One region of the Paenibacillus sp. FSL R7-0340 genome, then DNA from elsewhere that is predicted to be linked to it. Evidence: riboswitches for the same ligand, from Rfam matches in the RefSeq annotation. Region 1 holds a riboswitch; each other region holds the start of a gene.
The links. Region 1 has a riboswitch for thiamine pyrophosphate ahead of thiC (phosphomethylpyrimidine synthase ThiC). Riboswitches for the same ligand answer to the same signal wherever they lie in the genome.
Positions count from the first base shown of each region.

Region 2: another riboswitch for thiamine pyrophosphate. It lies ahead of MKX59_RS25650 (ECF transporter S component); the one in region 1 lies ahead of thiC (phosphomethylpyrimidine synthase ThiC).
Region 3: another riboswitch for thiamine pyrophosphate. It lies ahead of MKX59_RS13275 (thiamine phosphate synthase); the one in region 1 lies ahead of thiC (phosphomethylpyrimidine synthase ThiC).

Region 1 covers NZ_JBBOBY010000002.1:418,481-423,786, forward strand. Annotated here, with positions in the region: gene MKX59_RS24755 (Fe-Mn family superoxide dismutase) at 1-24, opposite strand, end outside; gene MKX59_RS24760 (alpha/beta hydrolase) at 278-1,315, opposite strand; gene MKX59_RS24765 (IclR family transcriptional regulator) at 1,614-2,357, shown strand; TPP riboswitch at 2,513-2,625, shown strand; gene thiC (phosphomethylpyrimidine synthase ThiC) at 2,813-4,657, shown strand; gene MKX59_RS24775 (hypothetical protein) at 4,781-4,933, opposite strand.
Region 2 covers NZ_JBBOBY010000002.1:609,039-614,344, forward strand. Annotated here, with positions in the region: gene MKX59_RS25635 (3' terminal RNA ribose 2'-O-methyltransferase Hen1) at 1-215, shown strand, start outside; gene MKX59_RS25640 (polynucleotide kinase-phosphatase) at 212-2,821, shown strand; gene MKX59_RS25645 (TatD family hydrolase) at 2,842-3,639, shown strand; TPP riboswitch at 3,684-3,793, shown strand; gene MKX59_RS25650 (ECF transporter S component) at 4,043-4,639, shown strand; gene MKX59_RS25655 (ABC transporter ATP-binding protein) at 4,639-5,306, shown strand, end outside.
Region 3 covers NZ_JBBOBY010000001.1:2,933,627-2,938,932, reverse strand. Annotated here, with positions in the region: gene MKX59_RS13295 (ThiF family adenylyltransferase) at 1-122, opposite strand, end outside; gene MKX59_RS13290 (thiazole synthase) at 119-886, opposite strand; gene thiS (sulfur carrier protein ThiS) at 889-1,092, opposite strand; gene thiO (glycine oxidase ThiO) at 1,089-2,237, opposite strand; gene MKX59_RS13275 (thiamine phosphate synthase) at 2,302-2,895, opposite strand; TPP riboswitch at 3,160-3,268, opposite strand; gene MKX59_RS13270 (ABC-F family ATP-binding cassette domain-containing protein) at 3,362-4,915, opposite strand; gene MKX59_RS13265 (hypothetical protein) at 5,099-5,306, opposite strand, start outside.

The DNA.
Region 1 (5,306 bases):
GAAAGACCCATAAGTACTCAGCATCGTTTTTTTACCTCCCGTATCCTACTATGGCTATCCGGCGGATCTGGCAGATCTGCCCTGGATGCATACGTACCCAGTATATTCGCTGTCTCATCAGGAATATGTCTATGAACTCCCTTAATCCGGTCACATCTGTTACGTAAAACAATGAATACCCATGGAAAACGAAAAAGAAGCCCAGCTACGGCACGGGTTAAGTGTCCATAGGCAGGCTTCTTCCAGGCGAAGAATAGAATACAGTTCTTCGAAAAATTTACTTCGTAGTCGTTTGTTTGTGGGCATCAGCGATGGTTTTCTTGTCCTCCAGCTCCTGTACACTGCTTAGAAACGTCGATACCCGTCGCAAATATTCACGAGGGTGCTCTCTGAAAATAAGCTCATGTATCCCGTTTTTAACAATCCATACACTGGAAAGCGGGTTGGTTTGATTGGCAGCGAGCTTTTCCGCAATAGGATAAGGAGCTTTTTCATCCTGTGTACCATGCACAAACATGATCGGGAACGGATAGTTTTCCTTTTTAACTTCCTGATATGGAATTTGATGCAAGCTGGTTCCGTTCAAGACTGGAAACAGCAACTCCAGAATTTCCAAAGACGGATGTCTTGGCAGATTAATTTGATTGTGAATGTTATGGTACAGCGTATCTGGCTCCAGCAGGAAGGTGCTGTCCAAAATCATTGCGTCCACATCCTTGGTTTGCAAGCCCGCCTGAAGAGCGGTTCCTGCCCCCATGGAGAAGCCCCATACGATAATCTCCGACGAGCCGCGTTGCTTCGCAAGCTGAATTGCTCCGAGGAGCTGTTGGGATTCTGCTTTGCCTCCGGTTGCGACTGCTTTGCTGTTTTGTGACGCGAATCCATAATCGAACATGACCACATTAAAGTTCAAACTGTGGGCATAATGCGCCAGATCATACATGGGAATCCAGCTTTCTTCGCGGTTAGCCCCATAGCCATGACTGAAAATAATCGTTTTCCGCGATTGATCCGCCGGGATATACCAGCCTTGTACCATGCGGCTACCATCCTTGGCAGGGAAGCTGACTTCCTCATAAGGCATGCTTTTGGCCTGCATCGGATTAGAGTACAGTGGTGCAACGGTGGGATTCGTAAGTACCCATGCGATGTAAGCATGCAAGGCAATAAAACAAAACAACAGAAAAAAGACGACCGACAGCAGCAGAGCAATCACAACGTGCTTGAACCGCAGCAGACGGGGATTAAAGAGTGGGGTGGACGGCTCCTGAACAGCGGTCTGTAGCTGAGCGTTGCGCTGGGATGTCGAAATCATGCAAGAGCCTCCTTATATAAAATTGATCTTCGTTTCATAGAATTTAGGTATAATTCCACTTGAAAATAGTAGTGTAGATCCGTATAGATACCTATTATCGTATGATGGGGATTATCCAAAGTCAACGCCTGAACCGGAAAAGTAAAAATGATGCAAAGAATTGTCGATGTTTGTTCTCGTTCTGTAATATGGTTGTCACAAAAACATCGGTTTACAGTAGCCGCGACTATTCTATATAATTTATGTAACCATGTTTCATAGTGTGAAACGAATATGGATACAAGAGGAGCGGTTCACGATGGAAGACCGTAAATTAACCGTTCGCGCTGTAGAGCGTGCACTTGATATACTGCTGTGTTTTACCGCAGATTCGGATCTTGGCCTGACGGAGATTGCCTCCAAAATTGGTCTACATAAAAGCACGGTTCATCGGCTGCTGACTACGTTGGAGGATCGGGGCTTTGTCGTTCGGAATGCCGAAACGGAAAAATATCGACTTGGCTTCCGCATTTGGGAGCTATCCACGCACTTGTCCCAAAGCGACGAGCCGGCGGTGTTGTTACAGCCTGCAATGGAAGGACTACGTGATCGTCTGGGCGAGACGGTCAGCTTGTACTTACGGGACGGCAGCATGCGTATTCGCATACAAGCCGTGCAGAGCAATCAGGCGATCCGCAGGGTTGCGCCTGTAGGTGCGCGTATGCCGCTGGCTGTAGGGGCCTCCAGCAAAGTGCTGGCAGCCTTTATGCCGCCGCAGGAGCTGGAAGCCCTGCTAAGCGGGGATGAATGGCCGTCCTCAGTAGACCCGGAGGTCTATAAAGCCCAGCTACAGGACATTCGCGAGAAGGGCTATGCGACCAGCTATGAAGAACGGGAGCCAGGGGCTGCTGCTGTGGCTGCCCCAATTGTAAACCGGAAGGGACAGGTCACTGCGGCTTTGTCTGTATCCGGTCCGGTCAGTCGGCTTGCACCCGAGACGCTACATGACTTTGCTCCGATTTTGATTGAAGCGGCGAAGGAAATGGGGCTTATGCTTCCGTAACAAGAATGAACACAGTTGAAGCAAGCAGAGTGATTTGATGGGGAGCGTCTCCTTGGTAAAGGGAACCTAGAAGGGTTGCCAAAGCCATAAATTTAAAGTAGTCTGGTAAGGATGGCGGGATATCTGTTATAGCCGCCTCATGTGAATAGAAGTATCACAGTTACTGGGGGAGCCTGTAATGCCGGGCTGAGATGGAATCGTGCAAGATTCCGGACCCTTTGCACCTGATCTGGATCATACCAGCGTAGGGAAGTAATCGGCCATTGAAATGTATACGCGGCTGCTGTCTACGGTGACGCATTGGAATAGGATTATTCCACATGCGTACTGTCTGGATAGCTGCCTCGTTAGATTAGCCGGTTCCCTGGGGAACCGGCTTTTTTGCATAGATCAGCGCCACCCTGGGAATGGTTCCGGATCGGTGTGTCATTTCATCGAAACGGGAGGAATGGACAATGAAGCAGACAGAAGTAGAAGGAACAAAAGGAACAGAATTGAAATCAACAGAAGTAAGATTGGTAGGAACAAAAGAAGTTGAGGTAGAGAAGACAAACGGGGAGCAAGCCAGAGGGGTAACGCCCTTTCCAGGGAGCCGTAAGGTATATATTCAAGGCTCACGGCCGGACATTGCCGTGCCAGAGCGCGAAATTGCTCTTCATCCTACACATACGCCGCAGGGCACGGAGCATCATGAGCCATTGCGTGTGTACGATACGAGCGGTCCCATGACCGACGAAGCCTATCAGGTCGATATCCGTCAGGGCCTGCCTCCATTACGGCGGGCTTGGGCCCTGGAACGGGGCGATGTGGAGGCTTACGAGGGACGCGCCGTCAAACCGGAGGATAATGGACTGAAACCTGGCTCCAAACGGGAGACAGTTGAATTTCCCGGCGTGACCAACCGTCCGCTTCGTGCTTCGCAAGGTCGTACAGTGACGCAAATGCATTATGCGCGGCAAGGGATCATTACGCCCGAAATGGAATTTGCGGCGATCCGCGAAGGGGTGGAGCCTGAGTTTGTACGGCAGGAGTTGGCGGCTGGACGAGCCATTTTGCCTTCGAATATCAATCACCCGGAAAGTGAGCCAATGGTCATTGGGCGTCATTTTCACGTGAAGATCAATGCGAACATTGGTAATTCTGCGGTTACCTCCTCCATCGAGGAGGAAGTGGAGAAAATGACCTGGGCTGTGCGTTGGGGCTCGGATACAGTTATGGACCTGTCCACAGGCCGTAATATCCATACAACACGTGAATGGATCATTCGGAATTCTCCTGTACCGATTGGGACTGTACCGCTGTATCAGGCACTTGAAAAGGTGAACGGCGAAGCAGAAGCGCTGACGTGGGAGCTGTATCGCGATACGCTGATTGAGCAGGCGGAGCAGGGAGTGGACTATTTTACAATTCATGCGGGTGTATTGCTGAGGTATATACCGATGACGGCGAATAGAATGACGGGAATTGTATCCCGTGGTGGGTCGATCATGGCAGCCTGGTGCCTTGCGCACCATCAGGAGAATTTTTTGTATACGCATTTTGAAGAAATCTGCGAAATTATGAAAGCCTATGATGTGGCCTTTTCTCTCGGGGATGGTCTACGTCCGGGTAGCATCTATGATGCGAATGATGAAGCACAGTTTGCAGAGCTGGAAACGTTGGGCGAGCTAACGCAAATCGCCTGGAAGCATGATGTTCAGGTCATGATTGAAGGGCCAGGACATGTCCCTATGCATAAAATCAAAGAGAATGTGGATTTACAAATGGAGATTTGTAAGGAAGCTCCTTTCTATACCTTGGGGCCGCTCACGACGGATATTGCCCCCGGATATGATCATATTACCTCAGCCATCGGGGCGGCGATGATCGGTTGGTTCGGGACGTCCATGCTGTGCTATGTTACGCCTAAAGAGCATTTGGGTCTGCCGAATAAGGATGATGTCCGCGAGGGTGTCATTACCTACAAAATTGCGGCACATGCTGCCGATCTGGCGAAGGGTCATCCACGGGCACAGCAGCGGGATGATGCTTTGTCCAAGGCACGCTTTGAGTTCCGCTGGCGGGACCAGTTCAATCTGTCGCTTGATCCCGAGCGGGCCTTGTCCTACCATGATGAAACGCTACCGGCAGAGGGCGCCAAGGAAGCACATTTTTGCTCGATGTGTGGTCCCAAATTTTGTAGTATGCGCATCACGCAGGACATTCGCGCTTATGCAGCGGATAAGGGGCTGAACACTCAAGAAGCAGTAGCTGCCGGGATGCGTGAGAAGGCAGAGCAGTATCGGGATGGCGGTCAGTAAAACGAACGTGTGAGTTTAGGAACAAATGAACTAAAAAAAGCCGTGGTTCTCTACAGTCGATGTAGGAAACTACGGCTTTTTAGCTTATGTAAAGCGGGATCTTGCAACCGGATAAACGGCGCCTTATTTTTTACCCATTTTTTCATTCAAAATGTCCTGAAAGCTGAGCTTCTTCTCCGAGCTATCTTCTTTCTTCTGCATACTCACCGCGTTGGCACGTTGGTATTGGTGGTGAAAGGGCATCAGGGTGTGGACGGTTAAGTTCATTGTATTCATGTAGGTCATTCCTCCAATTCCATATTGTCAAATTCAGATTGAGTTGCTTAGGACGTCTGTATAGGACTATTTGTATGTACTTGATGTCGTGATGCTATGTAGGTTGCTTGGTAATGTTTCAATCATTATACCCACATTTTTTCAAAGTAAAACGCTTTTGACATAAAACAGGAAGATGGTCATATGTGTCCAAAATGTTGATTAGGAGGATGGTCGTTTTAGAGGAAAATGTGCCTAGGTCTAAAACAAGGGCTAGAGGCCCGTTTTCTTAGTTTAGTAGTCGGGATTGTGTTATTTTGTCGAATAACCTTGTAAAAGGAGAATTTTGCGGAATCCAAGTCAGGATTGAGGCAGTCTGGTGGCGAATTAAAGT
Region 2 (5,306 bases), 190 kb from region 1:
ATAATGAGGTATATCGTATGAACCAGCAAGAGCTGCGGCATGGCGATCACCGTTTTGAATGGAATAGAAGCGAGTTTCAGGAACAATGTGAGCAGTGGATTGAGGAAGCTCCTTATTCGGTAGCGCTGAAGGGGATCGGAGAAGAGATCGAAGGCTTTGGACAACCGACCCAAATGGCTATATTTACGCGCAGAAAGGAGCAGAAGGAAGCATGAGCAATTCATCCAAACGTACGATTCATTTACCGCATGCTGGACTGGTTGTGTTGGTGGGGGCCTCCAACAGTGGCAAAACCACATTATTGGACAGGCTGGTGTGCGAAGGGATTCTACTGGAGACAGAAGTGGTATCCTCGGATCATTTTCGCAAGCTGGTCGGAGATACGGAATTTATAGACTGGAGTGGACTTCCAAGGCTGGAATCGGACGTACTGTTCTATGAGTATCAGCAAATGTCAGCCAAGGCGTTTGAGGCGATGGATACGATTCTGGCTATGCGCTGTCGCTTGAATAAGCTAACGGTTGTGGATGCCACTCATTTGTACGCTGAGGATCGCCAGAAATATGTACAGCTGGCAGCCAAGGCGCACGTTCCTGTTATGGCCTTGGTACTGGATGTACCCGAATCTGTGCTGCTGGAACGTGATTTAGGCAGGGAGCATCCGCGTGGCCGCCAACGGGTCAAGCAGCAGGCACAGCTGTTAAAGCGGAACCTGCGTGGTATCCGTGAGGAAGGCTTTAACGCTTGCTATGTTCTTAAGGATGTAGAAGAAATGAACTTTGTTCGCCGTGTGCAGCCACTGTTTCATGAGATTGGCTCAGGTATTGACATCATTGGTGATATCCATGGGTGCTACCGTGAGATGCTGGAAGTGATAGAGCGGCTAGGATATACGGAAGATACGGAAGGACTATACCATCATCCAGATGGTAGAAGACTAGTATCTGTCGGGGATGTGATGAGCCGTGGCCCAGAATCGTTACAAGCGGTGCAGTTCTGGAAAAAGCACGTGGATGCCGGACTAGCGTATATGATTGACAGCAATCATGGCTGGAAAATCGGCCGTTACCTCGATGGGAGAAAGGTGACTCTCAGTCATGGCGATGAACGATTTGCAGAGGAACTGGCCCAATATGAACAAAAAGCGGGCAAGACAGCGGCGGAACAGCTTAGAAGCGAGTTGAGAGATTTTCTGCTACATGCACCCTCTCATCTTATTTTTGGCAGAAATGGATTGCGACACGTGGTCGTGGCTCATGCCGGGATTAAGGATCATTTTATTGGCAAACAGTCGGCACGTATTTCTGATTATTGCCGCTATGGAGATACGGAAGGACAGGATGCGAACGGAACACCGATCCGCAAGGATTGGTTCGTAGACCATGAATCGGGAGAAATAGTAGTATGGGGACATGATCCGAGACCGCAACCTACCCTTGTGAACCAGACGGTGAATATTGATCAGGGTGTGGTATTTGGCGGGATGCTGACCGCTTATCGTTATCCGGAAAAGGAATTTGTCAGCGTTCCGGCACATGAGAATTATGCGAATGATCCAGATAGCCCACTTGTCCGGTGGCAGAGAAAACGGTTTTCCCCGCCGAATTTACGCAAGCTAATCGCTGGTTACAGTGTGTTGACGGAATCGTATGGCGAAGTGCGCGTACAAGGAGAATGGATCAAATCCGCTATAGATACCGTGTCACATGTGACTGTACCCATGGAGGAGCTGGTGTATATTCCACCGACGATGAGCCCTGCTTCAGCGGTGTCTGCAGAGGAAGGATATCTGGAGCATCCACGTGAGGCGCTAGCTTATTATCGAGGACAAGGAGTACAAACGATGGTGGCCGAGAAAAAACATATGGGTAGCCGAGCTATTCTACTGTTATTCAAAAACGAACAGGCCGCTGTTCAATATGTAGGCTACCCGACATTGGGCGCGATCTACAGTCGGAGTGGGAGAGCTTTCTTTGAACAAAGCCTTGGGAAGCAAGTGGTGGAGAAGCTGAATGTGGATCTACGGACTGCTGGATATTTTGAACGGAACCAGACGGATTTTGTATTGCTGGATGCGGAAATTGTACCGTGGAATCTCAAGGCTAGGGAACTGATTGCTGCACAGTATGCGCATGTGGGGGAGGCAGCCCTGCTGGATCGCAGTAAGCTGGTAGACAAGCTGAAGCAGGCGAAGGTTGCAGGTCGAGAGGTTGGAGACTGGTTGGAGGAAATGGAACAGAAGTACGCGAATGCCGTAACGTTTCAAGAGGCTTTTCAAAAATATTGCTGGGATGTGGACGGTCTGGATGAAATTCGTATTGCACCGTTCCATACACTGGCACACAGCGGAAAGACTTTTTTCGACCATTCTCATATTTGGCATATGGAGCAAAACCGGGAGCTGGCTGGGCTGTCTTCCCTGTTTATGGAGACAGAGTATCGCGTTATCACGGACGAAGCAAGCGAGGAAGAGGTCATTCGCTGGTGGAACGAGATGACAGAGGATGGTCATGAAGGGATTGTGATCAAGCCGGAACGCTTTTTGATGAAAAATCGGGACAAGATGATTCAGCCTGCAATCAAGGTGAGAGGCCGGAAGTATTTGCACATCATTTACGGTATGGATTATCTTGCCCCTGAGAATTTAAAGCGTCTGAAGCAGCGTCGAACGAACAAAAAGGAGCGTCATGCCCTGATGGAAGGAGCGCTTGGTATGGAAGGCGTGGAACGTTTTGTCCGCAAGGATACGGTAGATCGTATTCATGAATGCGTCCTTGCCGCGCTATCTCTGGAATCGGAGCCGATTGATCCGAGATTGTAGTTTGCGAAGGAGGGATTGAGATGGAAAGGGGTACACCGTTAATTGATATTGGCGTGAACTTGATGCACCGTTCGTTTCATGCGGATCGGGAACAGGTGGTAGAGAGAGCCGCAGCTGTAGGGATTTCACCCCTGATTATTACCGGGACCAGTGTCCGCAGCAGTCGGGAGGCTTCTCAGTATGCAGCACGTTATCCGGGCAAGCTGTATGCGACAGCTGGCGTGCATCCCCATGATGCCAAAGACTGCAGCGCAGAGACGGTTCAGCAGCTCCGTCAGCTGGCGAGTCAGCCGCAGGTCGTATCCATAGGGGAATGCGGATTGGACTATAACCGTGATTTTTCGCCGCGTGATGTGCAGCGCCGATGGTTTGGCGAGCAAATCCAACTGGCGGGTGAGCTGAATATGCCGTTATTTTTGCATGAACGAGATGCACATGAGGATTTTGCCGCTATGCTGCGGGAGTATCAAGGGCTTGTCGATAAAGCAGTGGTGCATTGTTTTACAGGCACGGAACAAGAATTGCATACGTATGTAGAGATGGGACTGTATATCGGGATCACCGGCTGGATTTGCGACGAACGGCGTGGCAAACATCTGCGTGAACTGGTCAGAGATATTCCCTTGGACCGTCTGATGATTGAAACGGATGCTCCATTTTTGACCCCGCGTAATTTGCCCGTGAAGCCCAAAGAAGGGCGTAATGAGTCGATGTATCTCGCTCACATTGCTGCTACGATAGCCGAATGTACAGGCCGAAGCATGATGGAGATCGAAATCGCCACGACGGAGACAGCCAAACGTTTCTTCGGATTATAGGATTGTCAAAGCCATAGATGTGGTATATATTATAGTGAATTAAAAAAGCATTGTCGGGAGCTTGAGAAAGTCAGGCTGAGAGGGTGGCCCTTGCCACTGACCGTGAAATCTGATCTGGGTAATGCCAGCGTAGAGAAACCAAGAACACTATACAGGAATGCCGCTTGTTTTGCGGTTGTCGATAGATACAATGTATGTCCTAGCATTTTACCTTGACCCTGACTTTGGCTTGGTATCAGTGTAGTAGCTTAGACTACTGGTTATATAAGGCATATCGACGAATGATGTTTTGTATGGTGCTTCACCTTTTACTGCGCATAAAGCTTGCCTGGAGATTCAGCTCCAGACAAGCTTTTTTTTATGTCCAAGAGGCCAATTATAAGGATAAGGGGAGCACGCAATAATGAATACTGCTGTAAGAGCGTCCAAAGGGTTGAAGCTGACTGATATTTTGGTCACGATTGTGATCGCTGTTGTGTTCGGGTTAGTCTACAAAATATGGGGACCTGCCTATGATTTGATGAAACCATTCGGTCTACACACCGAGCAACTGATGTATGGCATGTGGTTTATGGCAGGCACCTTTGCTTATCTCATCATTCGCAAGCCGGGTGTTGCAATTTTGGCAGAGGTGGCAGCGGCAACGGTCAGTGCTTTTTTGGGAAGCGAATGGGGGATGTCCACTTTGTACTATGGCCTGCTGCAAGGCTTGGGAGCGGAGCTATTTTTTGCGGCTTTTCTGTATCGGAACGCAAACCTGTGGGTTGCTTCGCTAGCTGCGGCCGGGGCGGCTGTCGCTTCTCTGATTTTAGACTTCAGCTACGGGTATATTGATCAGCTTTCGACCTGGAACTATGTTTTGTATATTGGTTTTCGCATGATTGGCAGCATTGTGATTGCCGGGGTATTCGCGTTCTATCTGGCTAGGGCATTGGAGGTAACCGGAGTCACGCGAAGTTTGAGACCCGCAACGGAACAAGATTATAAGGGGCTGGATTGATGAGCCAGGCAACCGAAGATGTGGTGGCTTCGATCACCCGTCTTCGGTTGAAATTCCCCGGTGAGCAGGAGCTGCTTTTTCACAATATGTCTTTGTCTGTCCGCAAGGGGGAAAAGCTGCTGTTGCTGGGACCGAGTGGATGCGGTAAATCAACGCTGCTCCAAGTGTTAAGCGGTCTGATTCCACGCACGATAGAAGTGCCTATGAAATGCGATGCTGCTGTAATCCCAAGTGTCTCAGGTATTGTATTTCAAGATCCTGATACGCAGTTTTGTATGTCATATGCAGACGAGGAACTGGCTTTTGTGTTGGAAAATAATCAGGTTCCTCGTGAGCAGATGCGATCCCGTATTCGCGAGCTGCTGATACAGGTTGGTCTATCAACGGATGATATACACATGCCCATTGGCAGCATGTCACAGGGAATGAAACAGCGGCTGGCGATTGCGTCTGTGCTGGCTATGGAGCCAGAAGTGCTTTTTCTGGATGAGCCCACGGCTTTGTTGGACGAGGAAGGCACTACACAGGTGTGGGATACCATTCGAAACATTTCGGTAGACCAGACACTGGTGATCGTGGAGCATAAAATTAATGAAATTGTCCATGATGTGGACCGGATTGTGGTGCTTTCTGCTCAAGGGGAGATCATTGCGGATGGAAGGGCGGA
Region 3 (5,306 bases), on a different contig from region 1:
AATACGTGAGAGGAAGCAAGCCGACGTTGTCCTGTCGGTCCAAAGGGTGTGAATCTTTCTTGTCTGGAATAACGGTCACTTGGATGTGTTCCTCCTGCACCGGATTTGTCAGATACCTTCATGCCTGAATCATGCCTTCTGTCGGACTGCTCGCTGAAGCGTAACGTTTTACAGGAATCATCCCCGCCTCAAAACCATATCTTCCAGCACGAACAGCCAGTTTCATGGCCTCAGCCATTTTTACTGGGTTCTTCGCTCCTGATACGGCTGTGTTCAACAAAACAGCATCTGCCCCCAACTGCATAGCCATTGCCGCGTCACTGGGTGAGCGAATACCCGCATCGACAATAACCGGAACCTCCGCCTGTTCAATAATTAGCTCTAATGAAAACGGATTGAGCAAACCATGTCCTGTACCAATCGGTGAAGCTCCAGGCATAACGGCGTGTACTCCAAGCTCTTGTAGCCTCTTGGCTAGAATCACATCGTCCGATATGTAGGGCAGCACGATAAAGCCTTCTTCTAACAGCTTTTCACTAGCTTTCAACGTTTCAAAAGGGTCAGGCAGCAGTGTCTTGCTATCCCCAATGACTTCCACCTTAATCATATCGCACAAGCCGGAGGCTTTTGCCAATTGGGCAATACGAATGGCCTCCTCTGCTGTTGTAGCCCCTGCTGTGTTGGGAAGAAGTGTATACCGGCTCAAATCCAGCATATCGAGAAAATGCTGCTTATCCCGTTCCTCCAAGTTCAATCTCCGTACAGCAAACGTCAATATTTCCGTCTCAGCAGCCTCTACGGCTTGGGATTGGATATCTAGATCAGAGAATTTTCCTGTTCCCAACAACAACCTTGAGGTAAAAGATGCTTTTCCAATGGTTAACATGATCAACCGCCTCCCACAAAATGTACAATCTCTAGGCAATCTCCATCCTTCAGTACCGCTTCATCATGATCTTCACGGGTCAATATACGCCGATTCAGCTCTACCACTACGGTTTTCACCTTTACATCAAGCTCATGTAGCAATTGATCCACATGAGTGATTCGATTAGAAAAGGTCAGGCTCTGGCCGTTAATCGTCAGCTTCATAAGCTTTCCTCCTTGAGGAGCTCAGAAGAAAATCTACTTATCCCAAGTTCAGCTGCACCAGCCCCATTAAGCATAGCTGCCAGCGCACGCCCGGTAGCATCACTCAGCAGGACACCGTTGCGATAATGCCCGACGGCAGCATATACGCCCTCGACCCCAGGGACAGTGCCTATAAAAGGATGACCTGATGCGGCCTGCGGACGTAAGCCCGCCCAAGTGCGTATAAAAGAAGCTTCACGGACGCGCGGCAGCCAAGCAGAGGCACGTGCCAGCAACCCCTCCAAGCCTCCTACGGTCACCTCTTCGTCATATTGATGCGGAAGGCTCGTTGCCCCAATCCAAAGCTCGTTATTCTGTTTAGGCACGAGGTAAATATCATCAGCATAAATGGTGTATTCTAACGGGTGATCCTTCAAGGAGACCGCTACCGCTTCACCCTTGACCGGATAAAGTGGATATTCAAATCCAACCTGCGCTAGCAATTTCATGCTATCCAAGCCTCCGGCAATAATGACCTGATCGCAGGAAAAAAAGCCACTATCTGTTCGAACACCGCAAACTCGACCATTCTGTATGACCAGTTGCTCTGCCTGTGTACCAGACCATACCGTTGCCCCCAGCACCACAGCAGCACCTGCATAAGCATGGCAAAGCTGGACAGGAGCCACTTGTGTCTCTTTTGAACGATATATTGCCCCGATCGCTTGTTCATCCAAACCTGGAATTCGTCGGGCCAATTCCTTCGCATCCCACCAGATAGGACAATCATCCTCTCGCGTTTTAGCAGCTTTCCAGCGTTTTTGGCCTTCAGTTTCCGTACGGAAAGGAGTCACAAATCCTTCTGTACGGAATTCCACCGAAATACCTGACAAACGCTCCAGATCACAGACAAGCTCAGGGAATGCGTCTCGACTTATGCGAGCAAACCGTGCCAGCTCAGAGTCGGTGAACTCTTCACTTTCCGCTGCCAGCATTCCAACCGCTGCTCCTGAGGCTCCCTCACCCGGGATCAATCGTTCCAGCATGATCGTACTTCTTCCCTCCTTGGCCACATGGTAAGCAATGGAACTGCCGATGACACCTCCACCTATGACCAAGCATTCAGCGTGTCCTATCGCTCTTGCCTCTATGTGTATCTTTGGCATTTGTTCCGTGTCTCCTCTCCATAAACCATTCTGCTTTCAGCTTGCCTCTACTCTCGTTTTCTCGCTACAGGTCGTGAACTACAAGATCTGCCATTCGCCGATATTCCAGCGCAGCTGCAACGGGCGACTCAGCCTCCCATATACCAGACATCACCGCAATTCCGCTTGCTCCGGCCCTATAAAGCTCCGGGATATGGTGCGGTTGTATGCCGCCCAGCGCGATCACCGGAATGTTCGACAGCCTGCAAATATGTTCAAGCTGAGCTAAACCCCGTGGTACAATACCGGGCTTACAATGGGTCTCATATATGTGACCATAAAGTACATAGTCCGCTCCTACCCGCTCGGCAGTCTGCGCCTCCTTCAAGGAATGCACAGATACTCCACAGCGTGTACCCTTTGGAAGTAGGCTTTTCACATCCGCTACAGGTAATCCATTAGCTGGTAGCTGGACGGCTCCAACCAAAGTAAGTAAAGCTACATCCACACGATCATTTACTACAATTTGTTGCAAAGGAACTCCCTGCTCCACCATGCTGCGAGTCAAAGATAGCAATGCAGAGGCACCATTCTGTTTTAAACGTGCGTGTACATAATGAACATACGGACAAATCACAGCAGCCACTTGGGCTGCTTGTGCAAAAGTGCCCTTTTCCATCGAAATTGCGTGTAATTCGATTTTGTCTTCACCTCACATTGGACTAAAAGATCTAAGCTTAGCCAGTCACGTCTACCAGCAGTAATGAAAGAGGATTGTATGTGAATCGTCTACGGAAGCTCGAACAACTTAAAGTGAACGAAACGCAAAAAAACCACTTCCCCAAGGAAGTGGTTTAACGAACGTCCAATAATCGAACGGACAATGATATCCGTATACGTGTATCGTCCCACGCACAAACAAAAATAAGATGGTGTTGCCTTGTTTGTACGGCGCTCACTTCCCTACGCTGGCATAACCCAGATCAGGTGCAAAGGGTCCGAAATCCATTTATTCCGTCTCAGCCGCATGGGCGGCTCCCCTAGTGTGACTATTTTATTGTATAAGCTAAAGATAGCTTAGCATATTTTCCTAATTCTGCAAACCCCACTTCGTGTGAAATATGCAGAATTGGATTTAGTTGATGTTAGTTAACTTTACTTGACCACTCTTCCACATTCCACGTTTTGGTTACCCAATCCTCGTAAAAGTCCGGTTCGTGAGATACAAGCAATACGGTCCCTTTGTATTCCTTCAAGGCACGTTTCAGCTCATCCTTAGCTTTAACATCCAAGTGGTTGGTAGGCTCATCGAACAGTACCCAGTTGCTTTCACGCATTAACAGTTTGCAAAGACGGACTTTAGCCTGTTCTCCACCACTGAGCGCAGATAGCGGACGCGTGATATGCTCATTCTTTAAACCGCAACGCGCCAAATGCGCTCGTACTTCATGCTGGTTCAAATGTGGGAATTCATTCCACACATCGTCAATCGGTGTAATTTTCTCCGCCTTTACTTCCTGCTCAAAATAAGCGGGCTGCAAAAAATCACCTTGATAGGTTTTTCCACTGATTGGTGGAATTTTTCCCAATATGGTTTTGAGCAATGTCGATTTACCGACACCGTTGTAGCCAACAATAGCAATCTTTTCGCCACGTTCAATCGTCATGGACATTTTAGGCAAAAGGGCATGCGTATAACCAATCTCAAAATCAATACCCTCAAATACCGTCTTTCCGCTTGCACGTGCTTCTTTGAATTGAAAGGTTGGCTTCGCAGCTTCTTCAGGCTTATCTATACGTTCGATCCGATCAAGTTGCTTTTCACGGCTCTTTGCTCGGCCAGATGTAGAGGCACGCGCTTTATTACGCTGAATAAAATCTTCCTGTTTCTTAATAAAGTCCTGTTGCTTCTCATAAGCATCAATATGCTGAGCTTTGTTCAGATCCGCCATTTCAAGAAACTTTTCATAGTTAGCTGAATAACGGGTCATCTTGGCAAATTCAAGATGGTAAATAACATTAACGACCTGGTTCATAAACTCAGTATCATGTGAAATAAGGATAAAAGCATAGGGATAATCCTTCAAATAGCGCGTAAGCCATTCAATATGCTCTACATCCAAATAGTTGGTAGGCTCATCCAGCAGCAGGACATTTGGCTTTTCCAACAGCAACTTAGCAAGAAGCACCTTTGTCCGTTGCCCACCGCTAAGTGCAGATACATCCCGATCCAGTCCTATGGCCGACAGACCTAGTCCATTCGCCATTTCTTCAACCTTCACATCAATGAGGTAAAAATCCCCCATATCCAGTTGCTCCTGAATTTCACCCATCTGTTCCAGCAGCACTTCCAACTCTTCAGGAGAAGCATCCCCCATCTTGTCAGTAATCTGCATCATTTCCTTTTCCAATTCCAACAAAGGAAGAAAAGCGTCTTTCAAAACATCACGTACCGTTTTGCCCGGTGTCAGCTTGGTATGCTGATCCAGATAGCCGTAACGTACACGTGGAGTCCATTCCACTTTACCCTCATCCTTAAGCAATTTTCCAGTCAGAATGTTCATGAGTGTCGATTTACCGACACCGTTAGCTCCTACCAAACCTACACGTTCCCCCGCAAGCAATCGAAAGGAAACATTTTTAAATAATGCGCGGTCCCCAAAGTTGTGAGATACATTTTCTACAGTCAATAAACTCATAAGCTGTTTTTGGCTCCTTATTGTCATCGGCGCTGCCGACTGTTCTTATTTCATATGCATTTCGTTTCTTTCAAAGCTTTATTGTAGCACATTCTGCAACCATATCGGAATATGGAAAACAGCGATTTTTAAGGTTTTTGATATGGATCTGCCTAAAAAAAGAAAAACCACCCATGAAGGTGATTATTTTAAGCCATTATAACATTTGTACTCAAAGTATCCCGCAGCTGCTGCAGATTTTTCATCCGCAAAACGTTCACTCGCTTTAAAGGGAGCTGGACATGAATCTCTATAAAAATATTTCATCCCAGTATCTGGTTCTATGCCGCCTATAATGTCTTGCTTTCTAACGACTCTCCCACCACCAAATCCATAGTTATTGTAATACCTG